Regions from separate parts of the Sphingomonas sp. LR59 genome, predicted to be linked through region 3. Evidence: riboswitches for the same ligand, from Rfam matches in the RefSeq annotation. Region 3 holds a riboswitch; each other region holds the start of a gene.
What was found. Region 3 has a riboswitch for cobalamin ahead of QP164_RS05215 (HoxN/HupN/NixA family nickel/cobalt transporter). Riboswitches for the same ligand answer to the same signal wherever they lie in the genome.
Positions count from the first base shown of each region.

Region 1: another riboswitch for cobalamin. It lies ahead of QP164_RS12275 (TonB-dependent receptor plug domain-containing protein); the one in region 3 lies ahead of QP164_RS05215 (HoxN/HupN/NixA family nickel/cobalt transporter).
Region 2: another riboswitch for cobalamin. It lies ahead of QP164_RS06120 (DUF1636 domain-containing protein); the one in region 3 lies ahead of QP164_RS05215 (HoxN/HupN/NixA family nickel/cobalt transporter).
Region 4: another riboswitch for cobalamin. It lies ahead of QP164_RS07090 (TonB-dependent receptor); the one in region 3 lies ahead of QP164_RS05215 (HoxN/HupN/NixA family nickel/cobalt transporter).

Region 1 covers NZ_JASPFL010000001.1:2,638,452-2,643,401, reverse strand. Annotated here, with positions in the region: gene QP164_RS12280 (TonB-dependent receptor) at 1-1,619, shown strand, start outside; cobalamin riboswitch at 1,941-2,139, shown strand; gene QP164_RS12275 (TonB-dependent receptor plug domain-containing protein) at 2,255-4,153, shown strand; gene QP164_RS12270 (ABC transporter substrate-binding protein) at 4,257-4,694, shown strand; gene QP164_RS12265 (hypothetical protein) at 4,688-4,950, shown strand, end outside.
Region 2 covers NZ_JASPFL010000001.1:1,350,083-1,355,032, reverse strand. Annotated here, with positions in the region: gene QP164_RS06130 (NAD(P)/FAD-dependent oxidoreductase) at 85-1,701, opposite strand; gene cobO (cob(I)yrinic acid a,c-diamide adenosyltransferase) at 1,769-2,374, shown strand; cobalamin riboswitch at 2,566-2,759, shown strand; gene QP164_RS06120 (DUF1636 domain-containing protein) at 2,932-3,339, shown strand; partial or broken gene cobT (nicotinate-nucleotide--dimethylbenzimidazole phosphoribosyltransferase) at 3,336-4,348, shown strand; gene QP164_RS06110 (histidine phosphatase family protein) at 4,357-4,914, shown strand; gene cobS (adenosylcobinamide-GDP ribazoletransferase) at 4,911-4,950, shown strand, end outside.
Region 3 covers NZ_JASPFL010000001.1:1,136,950-1,141,899, forward strand. Annotated here, with positions in the region: partial or broken gene cobN (cobaltochelatase subunit CobN) at 1-722, opposite strand, end outside; gene cobW (cobalamin biosynthesis protein CobW) at 731-1,768, opposite strand; cobalamin riboswitch at 1,875-2,088, opposite strand; gene QP164_RS05215 (HoxN/HupN/NixA family nickel/cobalt transporter) at 2,142-3,164, opposite strand; cobalamin riboswitch at 3,374-3,591, opposite strand; gene QP164_RS05220 (PepSY-associated TM helix domain-containing protein) at 3,622-4,758, opposite strand; gene QP164_RS05225 (TonB-dependent receptor) at 4,758-4,950, opposite strand, start outside.
Region 4 covers NZ_JASPFL010000001.1:1,565,632-1,570,581, forward strand. Annotated here, with positions in the region: gene QP164_RS07085 (pyridoxamine 5'-phosphate oxidase family protein) at 37-471, opposite strand; gene QP164_RS07090 (TonB-dependent receptor) at 627-2,666, opposite strand; cobalamin riboswitch at 2,836-3,072, opposite strand; gene QP164_RS07095 (DUF2946 family protein) at 3,263-3,631, shown strand; gene QP164_RS07100 (TonB-dependent receptor) at 3,711-4,950, shown strand, end outside.

The DNA of each region.
Region 1 (4,950 bases), 1.5 Mb from region 3:
ATCAGGGACCGGGCGCGCTGGCCGGGACGGTCGAACTGGAGAGCGCGACGCCTGACGACCTGACACCGTTCCAGGGCAGCGTCGCCTATGGCAGCCGCGATTCGGTCGATGCGCAAGGGTCGGCGGCGCTGGTGCGCGGGTCGGGGTTTGCGACCGTGTCGGGCGCGTACGCGCGCGGTGACGGCTTTACGCCGACCGTCGCGGAGAGCCGCGGGATCGTCGATCGGGCCGCGCCATACGAGCAGGCGTCGGGCGCGTTGCGGACCGTCGTCGGGATCGGCGCGAAGACCGAATTGCAGATGAATGCGAGCGCGTTCACCGATCGGCGCGATCGGGGGAGCGACTTCACCGCGAATAAAAGCGAGGGGGCCGATGCGAGCATCCGGCTGATCGGGCGGGGCGCGTGGGGCTATTCGGCGCTGGCGTATCTGCAGACGCGCGCGTTCGCGAGCAGCTTCAACAGCATCAATGCCGCGCGGACGACCGCGATCCAGTCGCTGAACCAGTATAATACGCCTGCCACCGGGCTTGGCGGTCGGATCGAGATTGCGCCGCCGCTGGGCGAGACCATTACGCTCAGGCTGGGCGCGGATATCCGCGACGTGAGCGGCAAGACGCAGGAGCTCTATACGTTCGTCAACGCGGCGCCGACGCGACGGCGCGAGGCTGGCGGGAGCACGACGACGACCGGCGTGTTCGCCGATGGAAGCCTGGTCGCGGGCGACCTCACGTTCAGCCTTGGCGGGCGGGTCGACTGGTGGTCGATCGATGGCGGCTATCTGACGGAACGGCCGCTGGCGACCGGGGCTGCGCTGACCAACCTGCGCTACGCGGAACGCGACGGCAGCGAGACGACCGGGCGGGCAGGCGTGGCATACCAGCCAGTCGAGGCGATCACGCTGCGTGTCGCCGGCTATCGTGGCTGGCGATTGCCGACGCCCAACGAACTGTACCGGCCGTTCCGGGTCGGCAACGACGCGACCGCGGCGAACGCCTTGCTGTCGCCAGAGCGGCTGACCGGGGTCGAGGGTGGCGTCACGCTGACGCCAACGCCGGGGGTCAGCATCGCCGCGACCTATTTCTACAACCGGCTGAAGGATGCGATCGCCAACGTCACGACGACCAACCCGCCGCAGGTGCTGCCGGGGGTCGCCACCTACCGCGTCCGCCAGAACCTCGATGCGATCCGCGCGCATGGCTTCGAACTGGATGCTGCGTATCGACCGGGTCCGCTGGGCGTGCAGGCATCGTGGTCGCACACGAACTCGAAGGTCGAGGGTTCGGGGATCACCGCCGCGCTGGACGGCTTGCAGCCAGCGCAGACCCCGCGCGACCAGGTGTCGGGGACGGTCGACTGGCGGCACGATGCGGCGGCGCTGTCGCTGACCGTGCGTCATGTCGGCCGGCAGTTCGACGACGACCAGAACACGCGGGTGCTTGGGGCCGCGACGACGCTGGATGCCTATGCTGCGCTGCCGATCCTGCGCTCGCTTGTCGCCGAACTAAGCGGGGAAAATCTATTCAACGAGCGCGTCGAGGCAGGGATTAGCGGCGCGAACATCGTCGAACGCGCAACGCCGCGGACGATCTGGGTGGGGCTGCGCTACGGGGGGCGCTGATATTCGATCCGTCGCTTGCCAAGAGAAACGAAGACAGCATGTTTCCCCGCGAAGGCGGGGACCCAGTCTGGGCTCCCGCCTTCGCAGGAGAACAAGGGAAAGCGACGTCCTGACCAACACGCCACCACCCCGGCGGAGGCCGGGCCCAGTTGGCAAGGTCGCGGTAACGAAGGACCGCGCTCCGTCAGCGACGTTCCCCAACTGGGCCCCGGCCTCCGCCGGGGTGGTGCGATAGACGGTGAGCCAGCTTTACCGCCAGCGCGTGCTATCGCGGGTCGATGCTCATTATCCCCCGCGTTGACCCGTGTCTGGCGTGCGACTAATGCCACTCCCGTGAAGGGTTCCCGGCGACGGGATCAAAAGGGAAGTCGGTGCGCGGGAATCCGCAAGACCGGCGCTGTACCCGCAACTGTGACCGGATAGCGGCCACCCCGAATATGCCACTGGGTTTCGACCTGGGAAGGCGGGGTGGGCGCGATGACCCGGAAGCCAGGAGACCTGCCTCTCACGGTCGATCCACTGCGCGGGCGGGTGTCCGGCGCGGACGAGTGCTCCGGTCCAGCCGGGTTTCCTCGAGCGAGAGACGTCTGGCCGCCCCGCGAATGGTCGCAGGCGGTTCTGCTTAGGACGTACCCATGACGAAATTCTTCCTTCTGCTCGGCGCCGCGGCGATCGCAGCGCCCGCTTTTGCCCAGACCATCCCCGATCCCGACGCTTCCGAAGTCGTCGTCACCGCGACCCGCGCCGCGCAACCGCTGAGTGAGATCGGCCAGGCCGTCACCGTCATCGACCGCGCAGAGATCGAGCGCCGCCAGACCGTTGTCGTCTCCGACCTGCTCGCGACCACGCCGGGCGTGACGGTAACGCGCAATGGCACCATCGGCGCGCTGACCAGCGTCCGTATTCGCGGTGCCGAGGCGGACCAGACGCTCGTCGTGATCGACGGCGTCCGCGTCAACGATCCGTCGTCGACCGGCGGCGGCTTCAACTTCGGCAATCTCCTCTCGAGCTCGGTCGAGCGGATCGAGGTGCTGCGCGGCCCGAACTCGGTGCCATGGGGCAGCCAGGCGATCGGTGGCGTCGTCAACATCATCACCGCCGCACCGACCGAAGGCATTCAAGCACGCGCCAACGCCGAATATGGCTACGCCGACAGCGTGTTCGCGAGCGCGGGCGTCTCGGGCAAGTCCGGGCCGGTGTCGGGCTCGCTGACCGGCGGCTATCTGCGCACCGACGGCATCTCGTCCGCCGCCAGCGGCACCGAGCGCGACGGCTATCGCCAATATGGCGCGACCGGGCGCGTGGGCGTCGAGTTCGCGCCGGGCATCGGCCTCGACCTGCGCGGCTATTTCGCCGACAGCCGCGTCGAGATCGACGGCTTCCCGGCCCCCGATTACGTGCTCGCCGACACGCCCGAATATTCGAAGACGCGCGAGGCTTACGGTTACGCAGGGCTGCACGCGAACTTCGCCGACGGCCGGTTCAACAACCGCGTCGCGTTCACGATCGCCGACATCAACCGCGACAATTACGACCCGAGCTTTGGCAGCGATCCGACCTTCATCGGTCGCGGCCGCAGCGAACGCTACGAATACCAGGGCGACTTCCGCCCGCTCGACCAGGTCCGCGTGGTCGCGGGAGTCGAGCGCGAGAACAGCCGCTTCAATGACGGCTTCACCTTCGCGGATACCGGCATCACCAGCGTCTACGGCCAGCTGATCGTCAAGCCGCTCGATATCCTCACCATCACCGGCGGCGTCCGCAACGACGATCACGACGATTTTGGCAGCCACACCACATTCGGCGCGAACGCGGCGCTGGCGTTGCGCACCGGCACGACGATCCGCGCAAGCTATGGCGAAGGCTTCAAGGCACCGACCCTGTACCAGCTCTTCTCCGACTACGGGAATCGCGGCCTCGATCCGGAGACCGCGCGCAACTTCGACGTCGGGGTCGAGCAGGCGTTCCTCGCCAACCGGGTCCGCGCAGGCGTGACCTATTTCAACCGCCGTACGCGCAACCAGATCGACTTCCGCGATTGCAGCCCGGCGGAGCAGACGACCGCCGGTTCAATCTGCATCGACCGCCCGTTCGGCGTCTACGACAATATCGCCCGCGCCGAGGCGGACGGCGTCGAGTTCACCTTGGCGCTGCGCCCGGTCGACGCGCTGACGCTGACCGCGAACTACAGCTATATCGACACCGAGAACCGCTCGATCGGCAGCGATTTCGGCAACGATCTCGCGCGCCGTCCCAAGCAGACCGCGAGCGTCGACGCCGATTACCGGTTCGCGTTCGGGCTGTCGGTCGGCGGCACCGTGACGATGGTCGGCGACAGCTTCGACGACGCCGCCAACACCGTGCGGCTCGACGGCTATGCGCTGGCGGGTGTCCGCGCGGAAATGCCGATTACCGACCGGATCGCGCTGTACGGCCGCGTCGATAACCTCACCGACTCGCGGTACGAGACGATCGCGGGCTACGGCAATTACGGTCGCGCGGCGTATGGCGGCGTGCGGTTGCGGCTGAAGTGAGGCGCGGGGCGATCCTCCTCGCGCTCCTGCTCGGGGGCTGCGCGCAATCCCCGGCGCGGGCGGCGGCGGCGGGATCGTCTCGACCAATCCGTGCGTGGATTCGGTGCTGGTCCGGATCCTGCCCGCATCGCGGATCGCCGGGATCAGCCATTATTCGCAGGACCCGGCGGCGACCTCGATCCCGCTGACCGTAGCGCGCCGGTTTCGCGGCATCGCCGGGACCGCCGAGGAGGTGATCGCGCTCCACCCCGATCTCGTCATCGCCAGCACGTATACGCCGCCGGCGACCCAGACGGCCTACGCGCGGGCGGGACTGAAGACCCTGCTGCTCGGCATCCCGGACTCGATCGCGGAGAGCCAGGCACAGGTGAAGCAGATTGCCGACGCGGTCGGTGCGCCCGCGGGTGGCGCGCGGATCAATGCCGATATCGATCGCGCGGTGGCGCGCTGGAGTCGCAAGGATGGGCCCAAGGATGACATGCCGCCCAGCGCTCTGCTCTATATCAGCGGCGATCTCGCAACCGGGGGAGCACGTTGCTGAACGAGATGATGACCCGCGTCGGCTTCCGCAACGCCGCCGCCAGCTACGGCCTGACGCATACCGGCACGCTGTCCGCGGAGACGATCGTGACCCAGCCGCCGGCCATCGTGATCGCCCCCGAACGCGCCAGCCGCGGCACCGCGCTGCGCCACCGGTTGTTGCCGACCACCCCGCAAGCCGTGTTCCCGCGCGTCCTGATCAACTGCGGCGGCCCGACCATTCCACCCGCGCTAGAACGCCTCGCCGCGATCAGGGT
Region 2 (4,950 bases), 210 kb from region 3:
CTTCCTTGTCCTCCCGCGAAGGCGGGAGCCCAGACTGAATCCCCGCCTTCGCGGGGAAACAAGCTTTACTTACAGGACGGAGGGTCACGCAGTCAGGCTGAGCGCTACCGCTTCCGCGACCTTGATCCCGTCAACTGCGGCGGAAAGGATGCCCCCTGCATAGCCGGCGCCTTCGCCTGCCGGAAACAATCCCGCGGTGTTGAGGCTCACGAAATTATCACCGCGCGTAATCCGAACCGGCGACGAGGTCCGCGTCTCCACCCCCGTCAACACCGCATCGGGATGATCATAGCCAGGAATCTCGCGGCCGAACGCCGGCAATGCCTCGCGCAACGCAGTGATCGCGAACTCCGGCAGGCATTCCGACAAATCCGTCATATGCACGCCCGGTTTGTACGACGGGATCACCGAGCCCAGCGCGGTCGACGCACGCCCTGCGAGCAGGTCGCCAATGCGTTGCGCAGGCGCCTTGTAGTTCGAGCCGCCGGCGACATAGGCGCGCGATTCCCAGTGGCGTTGCAGTTCGATCCCCGCCAGCGGGTGGCCGGGATAATCGCGCTCGGGGTCGATGCCGATGACGATCCCCGAGTTCGCGTTGCGTTCGTTGCGCGAATATTGGCTCATGCCATTGGTGGCGACGCGGCCCTCCTCCGAAGTCGCTGCGACGACGGTGCCGCCCGGGCACATGCAGAAGCTATAGACGGTCCGACCGTTCTTGCAGTGGTGCGACAGGCTGTACGCCGCCGCCCCGAGATCCGGATGGCCCGCGCACGGCCCGAACCGGGCTTCGTCGATCCACGACTGCGGATGCTCGATGCGGACACCGATCGAGAACGGCTTCGCCTCGACGTGGACACCCTTGGCATGCAGCATCTCGAATGTGTCCCGCGCGCTGTGCCCGACCGCGAAGACGACGTGGTTGGCTTCGAGATAGTCGCCGGTGCTCAGGTGGAGCCCGCGGAGCTGGCGCGTGCCGGCGTCCTCGACGATGTCGAGACCGTCGACGCGCGTCGAGAAGCGGTATTCGCCGCCGAGCGCCTCGATCGTCTCGCGCATGCTCTCGACCATCGTGACGAGGCGGAAGGTGCCGATGTGCGGGTGCGCTTCGGTGAGGATCTCGGGCGGCGCGCCGGCCTTCACGAATTCGGTCAGGACTTTCCGGCCGAGATGGCGCGGGTCCTTGATCTGGCTCCAGAGCTTGCCGTCGGAGAAGGTGCCGGCGCCGCCTTCGCCGAACTGGACGTTGGATTCGGGATTGAGGACGCTCTTGCGCCAGAGGCCCCAGGTGTCCTTGGTGCGCTCGCGGACGACCTTGCCGCGGTCGAGGATGATTGGGCGGAACCCCATCTGCGCGAGGATCAGGCCCGCGAATAGGCCGCAGGGCCCCGCGCCGACGACCACCGGGCGGGGGCCGGTGTAGCTCGGGCCGCCCTTGGTGACGAAGCGATACCCCGTGTCGGGGGTGCGCTGGACGTGGCGATCCTTGCGGAAGCGCGTGAGGACGGTGTCCTCGTTCTTCAGCGTGACGTCGACCGAATAGACGAGCTGGATGTCCATCTTGTCGCGCGCATCGTGCGCGCGCCTCGCGATCGTGTAGCGGATCAGGTCGCGCGGGGTTACGCGCAGGCGATCGCGGATCGCGGCGGGGAGCGCTTCGTCGGCATGGTTGAGCGGCAGCTTGAGGTCGGTGATGCGGAGCATGCTCGGTCCTCTAGCGCCGCGCGGCGTGATCCGCCATCGGCAGTACAGAGCGCGAGCGCGAGAGGACATGATCATGCGGACCGACGACGAGCAGAATGCCAGGAGCGCCAAGCGGAAAGAGGTCCATGATAAGATCGTCGCGAGCAAGACGATCGAGAAGGGGCTGATCATCGTCCACACCGGCAAGGGCAAGGGCAAGTCGACCGCCGCGTTCGGCATGGCGGTGCGGATGATCGGCCATGGGCGCAAGGTCGGCGTGGTACAGTTCGTCAAGGGCGCGATGGCAACCGGCGAGAAGGCAATCTTCGATGCGTTCCCGGACCTGTGCGAGTTCAAGCCGATGGGGGAGGGGTTCACCTGGGATACGCAGGATCGTGCGCGCGATATCGCAGTGGCGCGCGAGGCGTGGGACGAGGTCAAGCGGATGATCGCGGATCCGTCCTATGCGATGGTGGTGGCTGACGAACTGAACATCGTGCTGCGGTATGAGTATCTGCCGGTCGACGAGGTGCTGGCGGTGTTGGCGGCGAAGCCTGAGATGACGCATGTCGTGGTGACCGGGCGGAACGCGCCCGACGCGCTGATCGAGGCGGCGGACCTGGTAACCGAGATGACGCAGGTGAAGCACCCGTTCCGGTCGGGCGTTAAGGCGCAGGCGGGCGTGGAGTTCTAGGCGGCTCCGTACTCTGCGGCCCAAAACAGCCACCGTCCGTCATCCTGACGAAAGTCAGGATCCAGAGCCACGAAGGCCACCGCCCGTTACCCTGGATCCTGACTTTCGTCAGGATGACGGGAGCGCGTGGGGATGGCTGGCGGACTTCTAACCGACGTAGCCGTGTCTTGCGCCGTGTCTTCCTCCCGCCTATCGATCCCCCCGCGACAGGTTCCCCCGACGCTCACGCGTAGGGAAATGAAAATGGGAACGGGAAACACCCGGCTGCCCCTGCAACTGTACGCGGCGAGCCATCGTGCCTCATGCCATTGGGATACTCCCGAGAAGGCGGCGCGGACGGCGTTGACCCGCGAGCCAGGAGACCTGCCCGTCGCGGTCGTCTTTCGTCCGGCCAGGGTGCGCCGAACGGACGGGTAACACCCCGAGCGACGACATCGCTTCGCGTCGCGCGGAGGCTGGAGGCGTGCGCCTCTCGCCCTTCGTGCAGTGCGGGATCGACTGTCCGAAGGGGTTCCTATGCCAAATCTACATAATGCTGCGACCGTTCGGGAACGGACATGCTGAAGCCCGCCGAGGACGGCGTCGCGGTGGTCGCGTGCAACACGTGCCGCCATTCGGCCGATGCGCGCGACGACGAGCAGGGCCAGCGCGGCGGCGCGCGGCTCGTGCAGGCGCTGAAGACGGTGCAGCAGAGCGACCCGGCCTATGCCGACGTCGCGGTGCAGGAGATGCCCTGCCTATTCGCATGCCAGGATTTCTGCACGATCCACCTGCGCGCACCCGCCAAGGTCGGCTATGTGCTCGGCCGGTTCGAACCGACCGAAGACGCCGCGCGCGCGATCCTCGATTACGCGAGGCTCTACGGCGAGAGCGCGTTCGGGCAGGTGCCGTTCAAGCAATGGCCGCAGGGCGTGAAGGGACATTTCATCACCCGCACGCCGCCCGAAGGCTTCGTCGTCGAATGACCGCGTTCGCGACGCCCGCCGGGTTTCTGGCGGCCTTGCGCGGCTTGCCGCAGGCGGACGCGGCGGCGCGATCCGCGGCGATCGCCCGGCAAGGCGAACTGACCAAGCCCCTGGGTCGCTAGGGCTGCTGGAGGATATCGCGGTGTTCATGGCCGGCTGGCAGGGCAACCCGCTGCCTCGGCTCGATCGTGGCAGCGCGGTGGTGTTCGCGGGCAATCACGGCATCGTCGCGCGCGGCGTCAGCGCGTTTCCGGCTTCCGTCACCGCGCAGATGGTGGCCAATTTCGAGCATGGTGGCGCGGCGATCAACGCGCTGTCACGTGCGGCTGGCCTCGATCTGAAGATCGTGTCGCTCGAGCTCGACCGGCCGACGGCGGATTTCACGCAAGCGCCTGCGATGTCGGAGGACGAGTGCCTTGCCGCGTTGAACGCGGGCGCGGCTGCCGTCTCGGACGCGCCGGACTTGGTGGTGCTCGGCGAGATGGGGATCGGCAATTCGACGACCGCCGCGGCGCTGTGCCTGGCGAGCTTCGGCGGGTCGGCGAGCGACTGGGTGGGGCCGGGAACCGGGGTCGACGATGACGGCATCGCGCGGAAGATCGCGGTCGTCGAGGCTGGGGTCACGCTGCACCGGGACGCGCTGAGCACGCCGTTCGAGATTTTGCGGCGGCTCGGCGGACGCGAGTTAGCGGCGATCGCGGGGGCGGTGGTCGCGGCACGGCAGGCGGGCGTGCCGGTGATGCTCGATGGGTTCATCTGCTGTGCGGCGGTCGCGACATTGGCGGCGGCGTGTCCGGACATTCTGGCGCACTGCCTTGCCGGACATGTCTCGGCCGAGCCGGGGCACCGTCTTCTGCTTGAGCGAATGGGCCTCGACCCGTTGCTCTCGCTCGGGATGCGGCTGGGCGAGGGCAGCGGCGCTGCGACCGCAACATTGCTGATTCGAGCCGCGCTGGCCGTGCATGCCGAGATGGCGACGTTCGCCGAGGCGGGCGTTTCGGCGGCGTGAGCGCGTACATGCTGCACCTGATGCGGCATGGTGCGCCCGACGTGGCGGGGCGAATGCTCGGGCGGACCGACGACCCGGTAACCAAGGGAGGGATTGCCGCCTGTATGGCACGCGCCGAGAGTCTTGCGATCGAACGGATCGAGGCCTCCGATCTGATCCGCGCACGCGCCTGTGCGGCGGCGATCGGTGAACCGCGAGGCGTTGCGGTCGAGGTCGACCCACGCTGGCGCGAACTCGATTTCGGGGCATGGGACGGGCTGGCCTCGACGGCAATCGATCGTGTCGAGCTCGCCGCATTCTACGACGATCCCGATGCGTCTCCCCCGCCTGATGGAGAGCGCTGGTCCGCGCTGCAGGACCGGGTAGCGCAGGCGTTGGCCGAGATGCCCCAGGTCTCGACACTCGTGGTGACGCATGGCGGTGCGATCCGGGCGGCGCTCGCGGACTTGTGCGGGTTCGATCGACGGCAGATCTGGGCGTTCGACTTGCCCTATGCCGCGCTGGTCTCGCTGCGCATCTGGCCGGGCCCGACGCGGACCGTGCAGATCGTCGGGCTGGCGACATGAAACGGCTGATCGTCGCGTTCGGCTTCCTGACCCGGC
Region 3 (4,950 bases):
GGCGCGAAGAGGCCGATGACGTCGAACCCTCTCGCGGAAAGTTCGACGTGGAGCGCTTCGATCGGGTCGAGGTCCGCGGCGGTCAGATACGAGCGGTAGAACACGGTCAGTACGCGGGGGCGTGTCGCGTTCAGGGCGAACGCGGCCGGGCATGTCACGCCGTCATGTGGCTGCCAGCCGCCGACATCGGCAATCGCGCGGACGCCGGTGACGGGGCCGGCGTAGCACCCCGCAGCCAGCGCGAACTGGGCCAGCGCCGCCTGCGCCGCGACCGCGCCGCCGGTGTCGCAGAGATGCGCCAAACGGCGCAGCGTCGACAGCGGGATCGTCGAGGCGGCGTCGAGGCGCGTGTCGATGCGGCCGTCTGCGGCGAGGACGACCAGCGCGATGCCCTTCTCCCGCGCAAGGTTTTCGACCTGTTGCAGGCCGTAACTCCAGTAGGAGCGCCCGCCGATCAGCCGGATCAGGATGCCCTTCGCGCCCGCCAGCGTCTGCTCGACATAGGTGTCGACCGAGAGTGGATGCTGGAGCGCGGTCAGGTTCGCCAGGCGTAGCGACGGCAATCGGCTTCCGGCAGCGTCCGCACGTCTCCAGCCCGCAGCGAATGCGCCGAGGTCACCGTCTGAGAAGGAAAGGACGACGAGGTCCGCAGGGGATTGGGCGAGGTCCTGCGGGACCGCGCTTTCCTCCAGCCCGTGGGTCTCGCGGAAGACGACGTGCATCGTCGGCCTCAGGCGTCCAGCGCGGCCTTGATGCGGGCCTCGTCGATGCGGTCGTGCTCGGCGATGACCACCAGTTGCGTGCGGCGCTGTTCGCCGGCGCGCCATGGGCGGTCGTACTGCGTGCGGACGCGCGCGCCGACCGCCTGGACGAGCAGGCGCATCGGCTTGCCGGTGACGGCTGCATAGCCCTTCACGCGGAGGATGTCCGCGCTGCGGGCGAGCGCCTCGATCTTCGCGGTCAGGTCGGCGGGGTCGGCGATCTCGCCCAGCTCGACGACGACGCTGTCGAAATCGTCATGCTCGTGATCGTCTTCGCCGTCGTGATGCGAGGGGCGGCTGGCGATGTCGTCCTCGGCAGCGGCGTTGAGGCCCAGGATCACGCGCGGATCGATGATGCCGTCGGTGAGGTCGATGACCGGCAGCGGTCGTGCGGACCCGGCAGCGATCACCGCGCGCGCCTTGGCGACGCCTTCGGGTCCGGCGAGATCGACCTTCGTCAACAGCACCAGATCGGCGCAGGCGAGCTGGTCCTCGAACACTTCCGACAAAGGCGTCTCGTGATCGACGCTCGGGTCGGCAGCGCGTTGTGCATCGAGCGCGGCGACGTCGGGTGCGAAGCGACCGGCGGCGACCGCTTCGGCATCGGCGAGTGCGATGACGCCGTCGACGGTGATGCGTGAGCGGATCGCGGGCCAGTCGAATGCCTTGAGCAGCGGCTTGGGCAGCGCGAGGCCGGACGTCTCGATCAGGATGTGGTCGGGGCGCGGGTCGAGCGCGAGCAGCGTCTCGACGGTCGGGATGAAGTCGTCTGCCACGGTGCAGCAGATGCAGCCGTTCGCCAGCTCGACGACGTTCTCGGCCGGGCAATCCGGAATCGCGCAGCCCTTGAGGATGTCGCCGTCGATCCCCAGAGTGCCGAACTCGTTGACGACGACGGCGAGCCGGCGGCCGTTCGCATGACGGATCAGGTGGCTGATGAGCGTAGTCTTGCCGGCGCCCAGGAAGCCGGTGACGATGGTAACGGGGACCTTTGAAAGATCGGACATGATTATTTCCTCGACGTCTAAAGCACACGCACGCACGACCTTTCGGTCGCACGCGTTCGTCGCTCAGACGGAGTACCGTGCCGCGACCATCCCCTGGATCGTAGCAAGAGCGACCATAACGCTGGCAGGTCTCCTGGCTCGCGGGTCGAGGCTCGACGTACGCCTTCCCAGGTTTCCCCAGTGGCTGCCCTCCGAAACGAAGGACGTGTGCGTCTCGCTCACCGCTTACAGTTGCAGGGACAGCCGCGGCATTGGGAGGACTCCTCCCGCACCGCATTCCCATTCAAGCCCTTCCGGGCACCGGCGCGATCTGTGAGGTTCGGTGAAACCGAGCCTCGGGGGTGGGTTAGAGGACTTTCCGCCACGCCGCCAGCTATCCGTGCACGACCTCGATCTCATCGAAGCGTTTCCAGCGGTAGATGGCGAAGCTCAGGACCCAGCACAGCACGAACAGGCCGATGATCGCGAAGCCCAGGCCGTTGAAGTTCTCGCCGAGTGCGGCTGCCAGATCCCAGATGCCGCCGGTCAGGCCGAGCTTTGCGCCAAGCAGCGCGAGCGTCTCGATCCCGCCGATCGCTATCGCGACGATCGCGGAGATCAGCGTAATGGTGATGTTGTAATAAAGTTTGCGGATCGGCTTCACGAACGCCCATTCGTACGCGCCGAGCATGACGACGCCGTCCGCGGTGTCGACCAGCGCCATGCCGGTCGCGAACAGCACCGGGAGCACGAGGACGATGCCGATCGAGAGACCGTCGGCGGCCTGACTGGCGGAAAGGCCCAGGATCGCAACCTCCGTGGCGGTGTCGAAGCCTAGCCCGAATAAGAAGCCGAGCGGTGCCATATGCCAGCTGCGCGTGACCAGCCGGAACATCGGCCGGAACAGCCGTGCGAGCAGCCCGCGGTTGCCGAGCAGCAGGTCGAGATCCTCCTCGACATACGTCCCGCCGCTGCGGACATGACCGAAGGTGCGCCAGACCGAGCGGAGTATGATCAGGTTCATCGCTGCGATCGTGAACAGGAACAGCGCGGAGATCGTCGTCGCGACCACGCCGCCGACCTGCTTGAATGCCTCGAACTGCGACAGCGCACTGGCGGTGAGCGCGATCGCGACGGCAGCGATCAGCACGATCCCCGAATGGCCGATCGCGAACCAGAAGCCGACCGCGATCGGCCGCTGGCCGTCCTGCATGAGCTTCCGCGTCACGTTGTCGATCGCGGCGATGTGGTCCGCATCGACCGCGTGGCGCAGGCCGAGACCCCAGGCCAATAACGCCGTGCCTAGCATCAGCGGTTGCGCATGGAACAGCGAGAATGCCCAGCACCAGGCGGCGATGTTGGCCACGATTAGCCCAATGAACATCCAGCCGATGCGCTTGCGTGTCGAAACTCGCATCGGTCGCTCAATCGTTAAAGTCGTCATGCAATAGCCCCGCAGCGTCCGACGAGGACGGGGGCCTGCCGCGAACGGCCGGGCCATACGACGACCGGACGCCATGAGCGGCCGACGCACGACGCCGATGCGGCCCCCGCCACATGGTCGTCGCTCAGCCAGTGTCACGCAGGCGGCGTTCACCGTGCCTCGGCCACCCCCTGGACCGGGACAAGAGCGACCAGACGCCGGCAGGTCTCCTGGCTCGCGGGTCAAGGCTCGGCGCACCGCCTTCCCAGGCCTTGCGGCCCAGTGGCTGCCTTCGCGCAGAGGGCTCGTGCGCTTCGCTCGCCGCTTACAGTTGCAGGGACAGCCGCGGCATAAGACGGCGAACCGTCCGCACCGCATTCCCAATCAAGCCCTTCCGGGCACCGACGCGATCTAGCAAGCCACCGGTCGAACCGGCCGCTCGGGCGTCGTGCTAGCCGGGTTCGTGCCGGGTGCCAATCGTCCTTTGCGGGTGCCGCCGTCGTTGCCAGCGCAGCACGCCGGTTACGAACAGCGCGATCGGGACGATCCCGGCGGCGAAGGCGAGAACGCGTCCTGGCAGTCCGAACGCCTCGCCGCCGTGCAGCGGGTGGAGCCAGTTCATCACGGTGTCGCCGCGTGTCTCGGCGAGGCCGTTGCGGGTCGCGAGGATGGCGCCGGTATAGGGATCGAGCCAGACGTTAGTGCGCGGAAAGCGGCGGCTTGGCTCGCCGTCCTGCGCGAGGTTAATCCGCATGGTGCCGGTCGGCGAGGCGGGGGTTTCGATCCAGGCGAGCGCGGCACCGGGAAAGCGGCGCTCGGCGACCGTGACCAGTCGGTCGACCGATAAGGGCTCGCCCGGCGCGACAACCTTAAGCGACGGCATGTGGTATAGCGGTGAGGCGCGTCCGATTACGGAGCGCGTCTGGTCGGGGAGGTCGAGCATCACCCCGGTCGCGGTGACGACGAGCAGCAGGATCGCGCCGGCCACGCCGATCAGCTTGTGCCAGTCGTACAGCCGCCGGATCGGGGCGGCGTCGCGCTTGAAGCGGAGCGCGCGCCACCAGCCGCCGGGGCGCGGCCACCACGCCCAGATCCCGCTGGCGATCATCAGCAGCATAACGATTCCTGCGATCCCCATGACGATGCCACCGGGTTTCTCAAGTAGCAGCCGGTAATGGAGGTCGTAGATCCAGGTGACGATGGTATCGCCCCAGAAGCCGGTGCGGATCGTCGTCAGCCGCACCGGGTCGATCCAGGCAAGCAGGGGCGCGAAGTCGCGACCGGTGGTTTCCTTGGGCTTATAATAGCGGACCGGGATCGCGCCGCCATCCGTCGTGACTTCGATCCGCCACGCGCCGGTGCGACCCGGATGCTCACGGTGGAGCGTGTCGACGACCGCTTGCCACGATACCGGCCGCGCACCGTTCGGTATCGCGCGCAACGCCGGGCTGAGCGCCGCGTCGATCTCCGGATAGAAGACGAGGATGCTGCCGGTCAGCCCGGCGAACGCGAACAGCGCGCCGATCGACAGCCCCAGCCAGAGGTGGATGCGCCGCACGATCACGCGCAGCGGTGGCCGGCGTGTCATCAGAGCGTCAACCGGACCGCACCGAACAGCGATCTTGGATCCGCCGGTGCGTGCAGCCGCTGAGTGCCGTCGTACCAGACATATTCGTAGCGCTCGTTCGCCAGGTTCTTGAGTTGCGCGGAGATCTCAATCGTCGGCGTCAGCTTGTACGCTACCTCCGCATTGAGCACGACATAATCGCCGTAGCGTCCC
Region 4 (4,950 bases), 430 kb from region 3:
GAAAGTTCTGTATTTGACAAGCTTTTGGCGGCTTTCTCAGATAGCGATTTCGCCCTCGTCACTACCGTCCCAGTAACGAATTGCCTTTGCGTCGACACGGATCATCACAACGCCGGGTGTGTCGATGCCCTGAGGAAAATACCGATCGAGATCCTTGGTCCAGTGATCGGCGAACGCGACTTTGTCCTCGATTAGCGCAGCGGCTCCTTCGACAGCTACAAACAGCGGGGGACCACCGAGCATACCGACGGCGCCGGTATAGCTAAGCGTGACGTGAGGATCGGCGCGCAGGTCAGCAATCTTCCGTGATTTTTCGTAGGCAAAAAAGTAGCTGTCACCTTGATATTCGACATCGCCATTGTTGCTCATCGGGCGGGCCGTCATCGTTCCGTTGGATGAGCGAGTGGCCATCATTGTGAAGTCCAACTTTGCCATCTTTTTCGACAGTTCGTGTAGGCTGAGGTCCGACATCGTATTGCTCCTTCAAAGTGGGCTATGACATTTGCTCGAGTGTTTACAACGAACGTGGTGATGTGTCGGCCGCGTGAGATAACGGGAGTGTTTTATCCATACCGAAATTCAATGGTCGCCAGCTTCATCCGAAGCTGGCGACCATCTGGCACTGCCTAGAAATTCACCCGGGCACCCAGGCGCAAGGTGCGTGGCTCAACTACGCGGCTCAACCGGCCATCCGTCGGCCCTGAGGCGTCGAACGAGGGAATGTAGGACTCGTAGAAATAGGCGATGTCCTTGTCGCGGCTGTCGAGGATGTTGAGCACCTCACCGTACACGTCGAACCGCCCGATCTTGCGAGCCGCGCGGACGTTGACGACGGTGCTTCCTGTATCTCGGACGCTGTTGTCTTCGATCAAAGGATAGGGCCCAAGGTGGCGGACGCGAGCGCTTGCCTCCCAAGGATTGAGCACCAGCGCGATCCCGGCGGATGCGGCGTTCTCGAAGGCGTTGGGAATGCGATCGCCATTGTCGTTGCGCGATCGGCTTGCCGTATAGTTGCCGTCGATCGCAAGCCACGGCCTGGGCCGCCAGAACGCCACCAGTTCATAGCCACGACGCTCGCTGGCACCGGTCGGTTCAACCGCGTTGGAATCTCCAACGAAGCGCAGTTCGCTGTCGACGTCGAGCCACCAATAGGTCGCGGTCAGCGTAATGCCGGGTAACTGCCACCGGGCGCCGACTTCACGGCCGTTGCCGCGGACCAGCACAGGCACCGGCGTTTCGACGTTTACCGCGCCGCGGACGTCGTTGGAGTGGAACCCACGTCCCCAGTTGCCGTAGAACTCCAGCCGATCGGTCGGCGAGTACGCGATCGATGCCTTGGGCGACAGGGTCGTGTCGTCGCCACTGCCTTCCCCGGCCAACACGGCCGCCTGATCCCGCGCGCGAACGACGTAGTGATAATAATCTCCACGAACCCCACCGATCAGGCGGAGGCCCGTAACCGGCGTCCACGTCGCTTCGCCATACAATGCCGCCGACGCTTCCTCGACATGGTAGCGACCGAGCGACGACAGGAACGATCGCGCGCTGGTGCGATAGACACCGACGCTGCCGATATGGTCGTAGCGCTCTTCGGTACCGAGCGAGACGGCGAGAGCTGGTGCGAGCGTCCAACGCTTTTCGCCCCTCGCGCCGACGATCCAGCGTTTGTCGAACTGGCGGATCTGTGCGCTGGTCCCGTCCGGGTCGGTGTAGGTCGGGTTCGAATACATCGACCAGTCGTAGAACTGACCATAGACATTGGCGTGCCAGTCAGGCTGGCGGACCGCGACGTTGCCGACGAGCCGTGTCGTTTCGCCGCGTGCCGTCGGATCGGGTGAGCAGAACACGTCCTTGCAGAGCGCGGTACCAATTATGCGCTCGGGAATCTGTTCGGTCGGACGCCAGGTCGCGCGGTAGGCGTTGAGCGAGGCTTCGACCTGGCCTGCGCCAGCTGGAGCGGTATACTTCGCGAAGCCAGATGCGTGTCGCAGATGCTCAGGCTCCTCCCATGGTCCGTCGTAGACCTTGGTTTGCGCGACGAGCGTCAGTTTCCCCGGACCAATCCCGTCAATCGTCCCGCCCGCGGCGATCCGACCATAGCCATAAGAGCCGCCCTCGACCGAAAGCCACGGCCGGGCAAAGCTGTCGATCGTGGTCATGTAGGCAGCCCCCGCCAGCGCGAAGTCGCCGCCATCGGCACGGTATGGCCCTTTGCGAAAATCCTCGCGCGCGACGATCTCCGGGATCAGTCCGTTGAGATCGAGATAGCCTTGGCCATGACCGTGGGTGCGCAGGTTCATTTGCACCCCGTCGATATAAGTTGTGAAGTCCGAACCGTGATCGAGATTGAAGCCACGCAGGAAATACTGGTTGGCCTTGCCGCTTCCCGAATGCTGCGCAGCGACCATGCCAGGTATCGCCTCTAGCAGTTCGGCAACGCGCAGCAGCGGGCGAACCAGAAGGTCGGCACCGGCGACGGTGCCCTCACTTGCTGCATGCGCAACACCGATCTTCGCTTCGCCGCGGCCGAACACGACAATGTCGTTTGGTGCCTGTGACGGCACAGCCTCGGTGTCTTGCCCCTGAGCCCATGCTGGTGTGGTGCTACATGCCGAAGCTATAGCCACGCATTCGAGCCATTTTGTTCGTAATCTCAGATTCTTCATGTCCGTCCCCCGTGCGCCAAGCGACTTCGGACGGGGGCGTCCGCTGCGAACGGTCGGCACGCGTCGACAGGCGGACGCAAGCGCCCGCGACACGAACCGATGCGACCCCCGCCGCTCGTTCGTCGCTCAGACGGAAGAACCGTGCCCCGACCATCCCCTGGACCAAAGCAAGAGCGACCAGACGCTGGCAGGTCTCCTGGCTCACGGGTCGTCGCTCGATATACGGCCTTCCCGGATCTCGGCCGTTACGGCGTTGGTCCAGTGGCTGCACCCTCCAGAAGAGGACGCGATGTACGTCTCGCTCGCCGCTTACAGTTGCAGGGACAGCCTCGGCTTCGGGAGAGCGTCTCCCACACCGTGTTCCCTATTAAGTCCCTCTCGGGACACCAGCGCGATCATTGTCGGGTCGGAGATACCTCTCCGGCCTGACGGACAATGCGTACCGGGGAAGGTTCCGATCGGCAAGACAGCCTCGGCCTTCTCTGATCCCGTCCGTTTACAGGGGAGATCGACACGGCAATGACAGGACTGCCTGCCTGCGCTACCCGCATTCGGTGTTCGCCGTTCGTCGCCTCCTAGCGCAACGCTACTTCGCTGTGCTCGTATGCGCGGCAACGCTGTTGCTCAAGCTGCTGGTACCGGCCGGGTACATGATTGGCAGCGAGCACGGCCGGATCACGATCGAGCTCTGTTCCGGCGTGGCTCCTCGAGCCGTAACGATGGCAATGCCGGGGATGCACGGCGACATGCCCGATCACGGCAAGTCGAAGGATCATGGCAAGGCTGACATGCCCTGCGCCTTTGCGGGCCTGTCGGCAGCATCGCTCGGTGCGATCGATCCTATTCAGCTCATCACCTTAATCGTTTTCGTCATGGCGGTCGGGCTGTCACCGGCCGTGCTGCCGGCGATCATTCGCCGCAGCCATCTTCGGCCTCCGCTTCGAGGTCCACCGGCCCTCCTTTGACCACCTGATCGCGTGCTCCTTCAGGAGCAACCACGTCCACGGCTCGCGTGCTTTCGCGGGGCCGGTCAAAGGCCTATTCATGATCCGATCCCACTTGTTGGCGGGGGCATGCCTGCCCTGCCTCCTGCTCGCCGTACCAGCATCTGCTCAGGATCTGGTGGCCCCTCCCACGAAGGCCGACGCAACGGCGACCAACACGCTGAGCGATGGACCAGCGGAAACCAACGACATTATCGTCACCGCGCTGAAACGCCCGCAAGCGCTCAAGGACGTGCCCGCAAGCGTCACCATCCTTCCTGCCGACCTGCTGCGCCGCCTCAATGCGCAGGACTTCTCCCGCGTCGCGGACTCCGTGCCGGGCCTGGCCTTCGCGACCACCGGGCCCGGCAACTCGCAATATATCATACGCGGGATCGGCGGGGTGGGGTTCGTCCAGTCGCCGACGACGGGCGTCTACCTCGACGAGACCCCGCTTCAGACCCGCGCACTCCGCGGCTTTTCGCAGCCCGACCCGCAGCTGTTCGACGTCGCTCGGGTCGAAGTGCTGCGCGGACCGCAAGGCGTGTTGTTCGGGTCGTCGTCGATGGGCGGCCTGGTCCGCATCGTGACCAACCAGCCGGATGCCACCAAGATCGCCGCACTGAGTCAGGCGAGCGTTGCGACCGTTACCGATGGCGGCACGAGCTGGGACGCCAAGGCGATGCTCAATCTGCCGATCGCAGCCGATACGCTGGCGCTGCGCATATCGGGCGGGTTTGTCCGGCAGGGCGGCTGGATCGACGATCTGCGGCCGACTACCGGCGACCTGACCGAGAACGCCGGAACGTCGGCGGTCCGCAAGGACGTCAACTGGACGCGCACCGGCACGGTTCGCGCCGCGCTTCGCTGGAATGCGACGCCGACCCTGACGATCACCCCGTCGTTGGTCTGGCAGGCCGCCTATAGCAATGCGGACCGTCCCCATAGCGACGTGACCTTCGGCAAGCGCGCGCGGCTGAAGGCGCGGTATGCTGACACGTATGCCAAGGATCGGTTCGTCATCGGCTCGCTGCTGATTGAGAACCGGTTCGACGCGCTGGGTGGCTTCATTCTGTCGTCCAACTCGTCGTGGCTCGACCGGCGCAACCGTCTGTCGTTCGACGTCACCGCATTCGACTCTCCGATCGTCGAGGACATTGTCGGACCGGGTCCAGGCGGCAAGCTGTTCCCAACGCCACTCGTCGATTTCGGCCGCACGAAACAATTCACGCAGGAGGTGCGCGCCGTGTCCGATGGACCGGAGCGGCTGCAATATGTCTTCGGCGCGCTCTACCGCGACC